2 regions of the Isoptericola sp. NPDC056618 genome follow, and region 1 is predicted to be linked to the other one. Evidence: predicted binding sites of a transcription regulator. Region 1 holds the regulator's gene; the other holds the start of a gene.
What was found. Region 1 encodes LexA, which represses DNA repair genes until DNA is damaged. Its sites were predicted from a motif close to TCGAACANNTGTTCGA; they were not measured.
Positions count from the first base shown of each region.

Region 1 (3,407 bases):
TCGTCCCGCCGAGCGGCGCAGGCCGCGGCGGAGGCGATGCGCGAACGGCTGGACGTGCCCGTGCTGTGCCAGGGCGACGACCAGCTGCCGACGCTCGTCAAGGCGTTCGCCGACGACCCGAAGACCTGCCTGTTCGGCACGCTGTCCCTGTGGCAGGGCGTGGACGTCCCGGGCCCGAGCTGCCAGCTGGTGCTCGTGGACCGGATCCCGTTCCCGCGCCCGGACGACCCGGTGAAGGCGGCCCGTGCCCGCTCCGTGGAGCAGGCGGGCGGCAACGGGTTCATGCAGGTCTCGGCCACGCACGCCGCCCTGCTGCTGGCGCAGGGCGCCGGCCGGCTCGTGCGCACGGGGGAGGACCGCGGCGTCGTGGCCGTGCTCGACCCCCGGCTCGCGACCGCCCGCTACGGCTCCTTCCTCACCCGGTCCATGCCGGACTTCTGGCCGACCACCGACGGGGAGCTCGTCCGCGCTGCGCTCCGGCGCCTCGACACATAGCGTGTGGCCGTGGACGAGACACGCAGGACGACCAAGCTCGCGATCGTCGGGGCGGGCGCGGTGGGCTCCACCCTCGCGTACGCAGCGCTGGCCCGGGGCGCGGCCCGGTCCGTCGCCCTCCTGGACGTCAACCGCGCGAAGGTCGAGGCCGAGGTGCTCGACCTTCGGCACGGGGGCATGTTCATCCCCCAGGCCGAGATCGACGGCTCGGACGACGTGGAGGTCTGTCGCGGCGCCGACATCGTCGCGGTGACGGCGGGAGCCAAGCAGAAACCCGGCCAGAGCCGCCTCGACCTGGCCGAGGCGACGGTCGGCCTCACGCGGTCCATCCTGCCGGGCCTGCTCGAGGTGGCCCCGGACGCCGTGTTCCTCATGGTCACCAACCCGGTCGACGTCGTCACCTACGCCGCGCAGGAGATCAGCGGCCTGCCCCGGGGCCGGGTGTTCGGCAGCGGGACCGTCCTCGACTCGTCCCGGCTGCGCGACGCGCTGGCCCGCCACTGCGGGGTGGCCGTCGGGAACGTGCACGCGAACATCGCGGGCGAGCACGGCGACTCGGAGATCGTGCTGTGGAGCTCCGCGACGATCGCCGGCGTGCCTCTCCTGGACTGGCGGCCGTTCCGGGGGCACCCGCCCCTCGACGAGCCCGCCCGGCGGCGCATCGCGACCGACGTCGTGGAGTCCGCCTACCGCGTCATCGCCGGCAAGGGGGCGACCAACTACGCGGTCGGTCTGGCGGCCACCAGGATCATCGAGGCGGTGCTCAACGACGAGCACCGCGTGATGAACGTGTCGTCGCGCCTCGACGACTTCTACGGCATCAGCGACGTCTGCCTGTCGGTACCGTCGCTCGTCGGCCGACGGGGCGTGGCGGAGACGATCGACACCCCGCTGTCGGACGACGAGGTCGCCGGGCTGCGCGCGTCGGCCGAGAACATGCGGGCCGTGCAGCAGCGCCTCGGGTTCTGACGGCCCGGGGCGCCGCACCGGCGCTCAGAGGCTGCGGAGCACCGCCACGACCCGGCCGAGCACCTGCGCCTCGTCGCCCGGGATGGGGGAGTAGGCGGCGTTCTGCGGCAGCAGCCAGGTGTGCCCGTCGGCCTGCTTGAAGGTCTTGACCGTGGCTTCGCCGTCGATCATCGCGGCGACGACCTCCCCGTTCTCGGCGACGGGCTGGCTGCGCACGACCACCCAGTCGCCGTCGCAGATCGCGGCGTCGACCATCGAGTCGCCCGCGACCTTGAGCAGGAACAGGTCGCCGTCGCCGACGACCTGCCGGGGGAGCGGGAAGACGTCCTCGACGACCTGCTCCGCGAGGATGGGGCCTCCGGCGGCGATCCGGCCGACCAGCGGGACGTAGGACGGGGCCTGGGCCGGCTGCGCGTCGGACGCGGCGAGCGACCCGGCCACGTACCCGGGAGCGGGGTCGGCGTCGGGAGCGGCGGCCACGACGGCGGGCGTCTCGGGGTCGACGACCTCGATCGCGCGCGGCCGGTTGGGGTCGCGGCGCAGGTAGCCCTTGCGCTCGAGCGTGGTGAGCTGGTGCTTGACCGAGGACGGGCTCGCCAGGCCCACGGCCTCGCCGATCTCGCGCATGGTCGGCGGGTAGCCGCGGGCCTCGACGGAGCTGCGGATGGTCTCGAGCACGCGCCGCTGGCGGGGCGTGAGGCGGTCGGACGACGGAGAGAGCTCGCTCACCGACGCCAGCGCGGTCGTGGAGGCGCCGGCCGTCGTGGTGGCCGCGTCCTCGAGGGTGTCGTCCTGGGCAGCCCATGGCGTCGCCGTCGTCGTGGACGCCGGGGCCTGGTCCCGTCCGCTGGTCATCGCGTTCTCCGTCCTGCAGGGCGCGGCCCGTGGGCGGGCCGATGAAATCCGACAAACCTTCCATCGCGCTGTCGGCCACTCTAAGCCAGTTCCGGCCCGACATCAAACATCTGTTCGATCGGACCTCGACCGTGTCGCCGGGACGTGGTACACCTAGTACAGCAGTTCGACGTACAGGTGTTCGAAGAACAGACGTTCGACGGAGCGGCCGCCTCGCGCGGCACCACGTGGACCGGAGGCAGGACGATGCAGAACGCACGCAGCACCAGCGACGCGCACGGTTTCCTCGGGCTCGGAGGGCTCCGGCTCACCCGCAGGGGCCGGGTGGTGGTCGCGGCCCTCGTGCTCCTCGTGCTCGTGGGCGCGGGGCTGTTCGGCCAGCGCGCCGTCGCCGAGTCGCCGGGCGCGGGCGTCGAGGTCCGGCTCCAGACGGTGGCGCCCGGCGACACCCTCTGGCAGTACGCGCAGCAGGTGCGCGACACGGGCGAGGATCTGCGCGACGTGGTCGCCGAGCTCCGCGACCTCAACGGGCTCACGTCGGCGGAGCTCCAGACCGGGCAGGTCGTGGTGCTCCCGCTGGACTGACGGCGAGGACCGGCGCGCCCGCCGCGGGGATCCTGCTTGCGCGGACGGTCGCCCGCCGCTTACCTTGTCGGGCAGCCGGGCGCCGGTCCGGAGCCGAGCGCAGGAGACCAGCGATGCACTGCCCGTTCTGCCGCCATGCGGACTCGCGAGTCGTCGACTCGCGCACCTCCGACGACGGCTCGTCCATCCGACGTCGGCGTCAGTGCCCCGCGTGCCAGCGCCGGTTCACCACGATCGAGACGGCCAGCCTGTCGGTGGCCAAGCGCTCCGGGGTGACCGAGCCCTTCAGTCGGGACAAGGTCGTGGCGGGCGTGCGCAAGGCGTGCCAGGGCCGGCCGGTGAGCTCCGACGACCTCGCCGTCCTCGCGCAGAAGGTCGAGGAGACCCTGCGCGCCTCCGGCCGCCCCGAGATCGAGGCGAACGAGGTCGGTCTGGCGATCCTCGGGCCGCTGCGCGAGCTGGACGAGGTCGCCTACCTGCGCTTCGCCAGCGTCTACCAGTCG
Region 1 is NZ_JBHTVZ010000013.1:38,757-42,163, forward strand. It holds gene ACFQ8T_RS15150 (ATP-dependent DNA helicase) at 1-495, shown strand, start outside; gene ACFQ8T_RS15155 (L-lactate dehydrogenase) at 505-1,464, shown strand; gene lexA (transcriptional repressor LexA) at 1,489-2,319, opposite strand; gene ACFQ8T_RS15165 (LysM peptidoglycan-binding domain-containing protein) at 2,566-2,904, shown strand; gene nrdR (transcriptional regulator NrdR) at 3,018-3,407, shown strand, end outside.

Region 2 (3,407 bases), on a different contig from region 1:
ACCTCCGAAGGAGACGCATGATCCACGAGCTGCCGGTCTGGTTCGAGTGGGCGTCGCTCGCGGCGCTGATCGTCCTGCTCGCCGTCGACCTCGCCATCGTCGGCAGGCGCCCCCACGTGCCGAGCATGAAGGAGAGCGGCCTGTGGGTCGGCTTCTACGTCGCCCTGGCGCTGGTGTTCGGGCTGATCGTGCTCGCGGTGGGCGGCACCGCCCCCGCCGGGGAGTTCTACGCCGGCTGGCTCACGGAGTACTCCCTGAGCGTGGACAACCTGTTCGTCTTCGTCATCATCATGTCGCGGTTCGCGGTGCCGAAGCGGCACCAGCAGATGGTGCTGATGGTCGGCATCATCATCGCGCTGGTGCTGCGCGGGGCGTTCATCCTCGCGGGGGCGGCGATCCTCGAGCAGTTCGTGTGGGTCTTCTACCTCTTCGGCGCGTTCCTCATCTACACGGCGGTCAAGCTCGTGGCGGGGGGCGACGACGAGGAGGAGTTCAAGGAGAACGTCGCGATCCGCCTGCTCCGCCGCGTGCTGCCGGTGAGCCAGGAGTACGACGGCGCGAAGGTGCGCACGGTGGTCGACGGCAAGAAGCTGTTCACCCCGATGCTCGTGGTGTTCGTCGCGATCGGCTCCACGGACCTGCTGTTCGCGCTCGACTCGATCCCCGCGATCTTCGGGCTGACGAAGGACCCGTTCATCGTCTTCACCGCGAACATCTTCGCCCTCATGGGCCTGCGGCAGCTCTACTTCCTGCTCGGCGGCCTGCTCGAGCGGCTGGTGTACCTGCCGATCGCCCTGGCGGTCATCCTCGGGTTCATCGGCGTCAAGCTCATCCTCGAGGCGCTGCACACCAACACGCTCCCGTTCATCAACGGGGGCGAGCACGTCGCCTGGGCGCCCGAGATCCCGATCTGGCTGTCCCTCGCCGTGATCCTCGGCTCGATCGCGATCGCGACCGTCGCGAGCCTGGCGAAGACGCGGCGGACCGCCGCGGTCGCCGCGAAGGACGCGGCGCCGGCGGGCGCGGCGGACGCAGCGGGTGCGGCGTCGTCGACGACGGCGGCACCGGAGACGCAGGACGTGGCGTCGGAGCCCGGATCCGCTCCCGCATCCTCCGGGCCGGAGTCCTCGGGCCGCTGACGACACGAGCGCACAGGCCCCGGACGGCACGCCGTTCGGGGCCTGTGCGCGTCGTCCGGCGTCAGGCGGCGAACCCGCCGATCACGGGCACGAACTCCCGCGCCGCGCGGTGCGCGACCAGACCCTCGCGCCGCATGGGGTCGGCCGCGAGCAGCTCGAGCGCGCCGGTCGCGTCGTCGGCCTCGACGACCAGGAGCGCGCCGCCGGGCTCGCCGTCCGGCGTCGCGGGCAGCGGGCCGGACACGCGCAGCGTGCCGCTCTCGTGCAGGCCACGGAGGAACTCCCGGTGCTCCGGTCGGACCTCCGCGAGGCGGTCGGGGTCGGTGACGTAGACGTACGTGACGGCGTAGACGGACATGGCCGTATCCAAGCACCCCGTGCGGTCGCGGGCCGGGGGAGTCCGGGAGCGGGTCAGGCGGCCGGGTGTGACCGGTCAGGCACGCGAAAAGGCCCCGAAAGGTATAGAACGCCTGTACGAATGTCGGCGTCCCGACGTAAGATGCCCGGGTGAGCAACCGCCTCGTCATCTCCGGCGCCCGCGAGCACAATCTGCGCAACATCGAGCTCGATCTCCCGCGCGACGAGCTGATCGTCTTCACCGGGCTGTCGGGCTCGGGGAAGTCCTCCCTGGCGTTCGACACGATCTTCGCCGAGGGGCAGCGTCGCTACGTGGAGTCGCTCTCCGCGTACGCCCGCCAGTTCCTCGGCCAGATGGACAAGCCCGACGTCGACTTCATCGAGGGCCTGTCGCCCGCGGTGTCGATCGACCAGAAGTCGACCAACCGCAACCCGCGGTCGACGGTCGGCACGATCACCGAGGTCTACGACTACCTGCGCCTGCTCTTCGCCCGCGCGGGGACGCAGCACTGCCCCGTGTGCGGCGAGCCGGTCCGCTCGCAGACGCCGCAGCAGATCGTCGACAAGCTCCTCGAGCTGCCGGAGGGCACGCGCTACCAGGTGCTCGCACCCGTCGTGCGCGGGCGCAAGGGCGAGTACGCCGACCTGTTCGCCGAGCTGCAGACGCAGGGTTTCGCCCGCGCGCGGGTCGACGGCGAGGTGGTGCAGCTGACCAGCCCGCCCACGCTCGAGAAGAAGCTCAAGCACGACATCGAGGTCGTCGTCGACCGCCTCGTGTCGCGCGACGGCGTCCAGCGCCGGCTCACCGACTCGGTGGAGACCGCGCTGCGCCTCGCGGGCGGCCTGGTCATGGTGGAGCTCGTCGACGCCGACATCGACGACGTCGACCGGGTGCGCAAGTTCTCGGAGAAGCGGGCGTGCCCCAACGACCACCCGCTCGCGCTCGACGAGATCGAGCCGCGCACGTTCTCCTTCAACGCCCCGTACGGCGCGTGCCCGGAGTGCACCGGCATCGGCTTCCGCCTCGAGGTCGACGCCGACCTCGTCGTGCCGGACGAGGAGAGGACCCTGCGCGACGGTGCCGTGGTGCCGTGGGCGCAGACGTCGTCGGAGTACTTCGAGCGGGTGCTCACCGCGCTGGCGGAGGAGATGAGCTTCTCCATGGACGTGCCGTGGCGCGCGCTGCCGCAGCGCGCCCGTGACGCGATCCTGTTCGGCCGCAACCACCAGGTGCACGTGCGGTACAAGAACCGGTGGGGCCGCGAGCGGCAGTACTCCACCGGCTTCGAGGGCGCGGTGACCTTCCTGGAGCGGCGGCACCGGGAGACCGAGTCCGACTGGTCGAAGGAGAAGTACGAGGCCTACATGCGCGAGGTCCCGTGCCCCGTGTGCTCGGGGGCACGGCTCAAGCCCGAGGTCCTCGCGGTCACCGTCGGCGGCAAGTCGATCTGGGACGTGTGCAGGCTGCCGATCGACCAGGCCAAGACCTTCCTCGACGGGCTCGAGCTGGGCGAGCGCGAGCGCGCGATCGCGGCAGAGGTCCTCAAGGAGATCCACGCCCGGCTCGGCTTCCTCGTCGACGTGGGCCTGCACTACCTGTCGCTCGAGCGTCCGGCGGGCACCCTGTCCGGCGGCGAGGCCCAGCGCATCCGGCTCGCCACCCAGATCGGCTCCGGCCTCGTCGGCGTGCTGTACGTGCTCGACGAGCCCTCGATCGGCCTGCACCAGCGCGACAACCGCCGCCTCATCGAGACGCTGACCCGCCTGCGGGACCTCGGCAACACGCTGATCGTCGTCGAGCACGACGAGGACACGATCCGCGCGGCAGACTGGATCGTCGACGTCGGCCCCGGCGCGGGCGAGCACGGCGGCCGCGTCGTGCACTCGGGCGACTATGCCGGGCTCCTCGAG
Region 2 is NZ_JBHTVZ010000005.1:11,989-15,395, reverse strand. It holds gene ACFQ8T_RS08740 (TerC family protein) at 1-21, shown strand, start outside; gene ACFQ8T_RS08735 (TerC family protein) at 18-1,139, shown strand; gene ACFQ8T_RS08730 (YciI family protein) at 1,201-1,497, opposite strand; gene uvrA (excinuclease ABC subunit UvrA) at 1,647-3,407, shown strand, end outside.
Region 2: the regulator LexA is predicted to act here: its motif matches at 1,602-1,617, upstream of uvrA (excinuclease ABC subunit UvrA).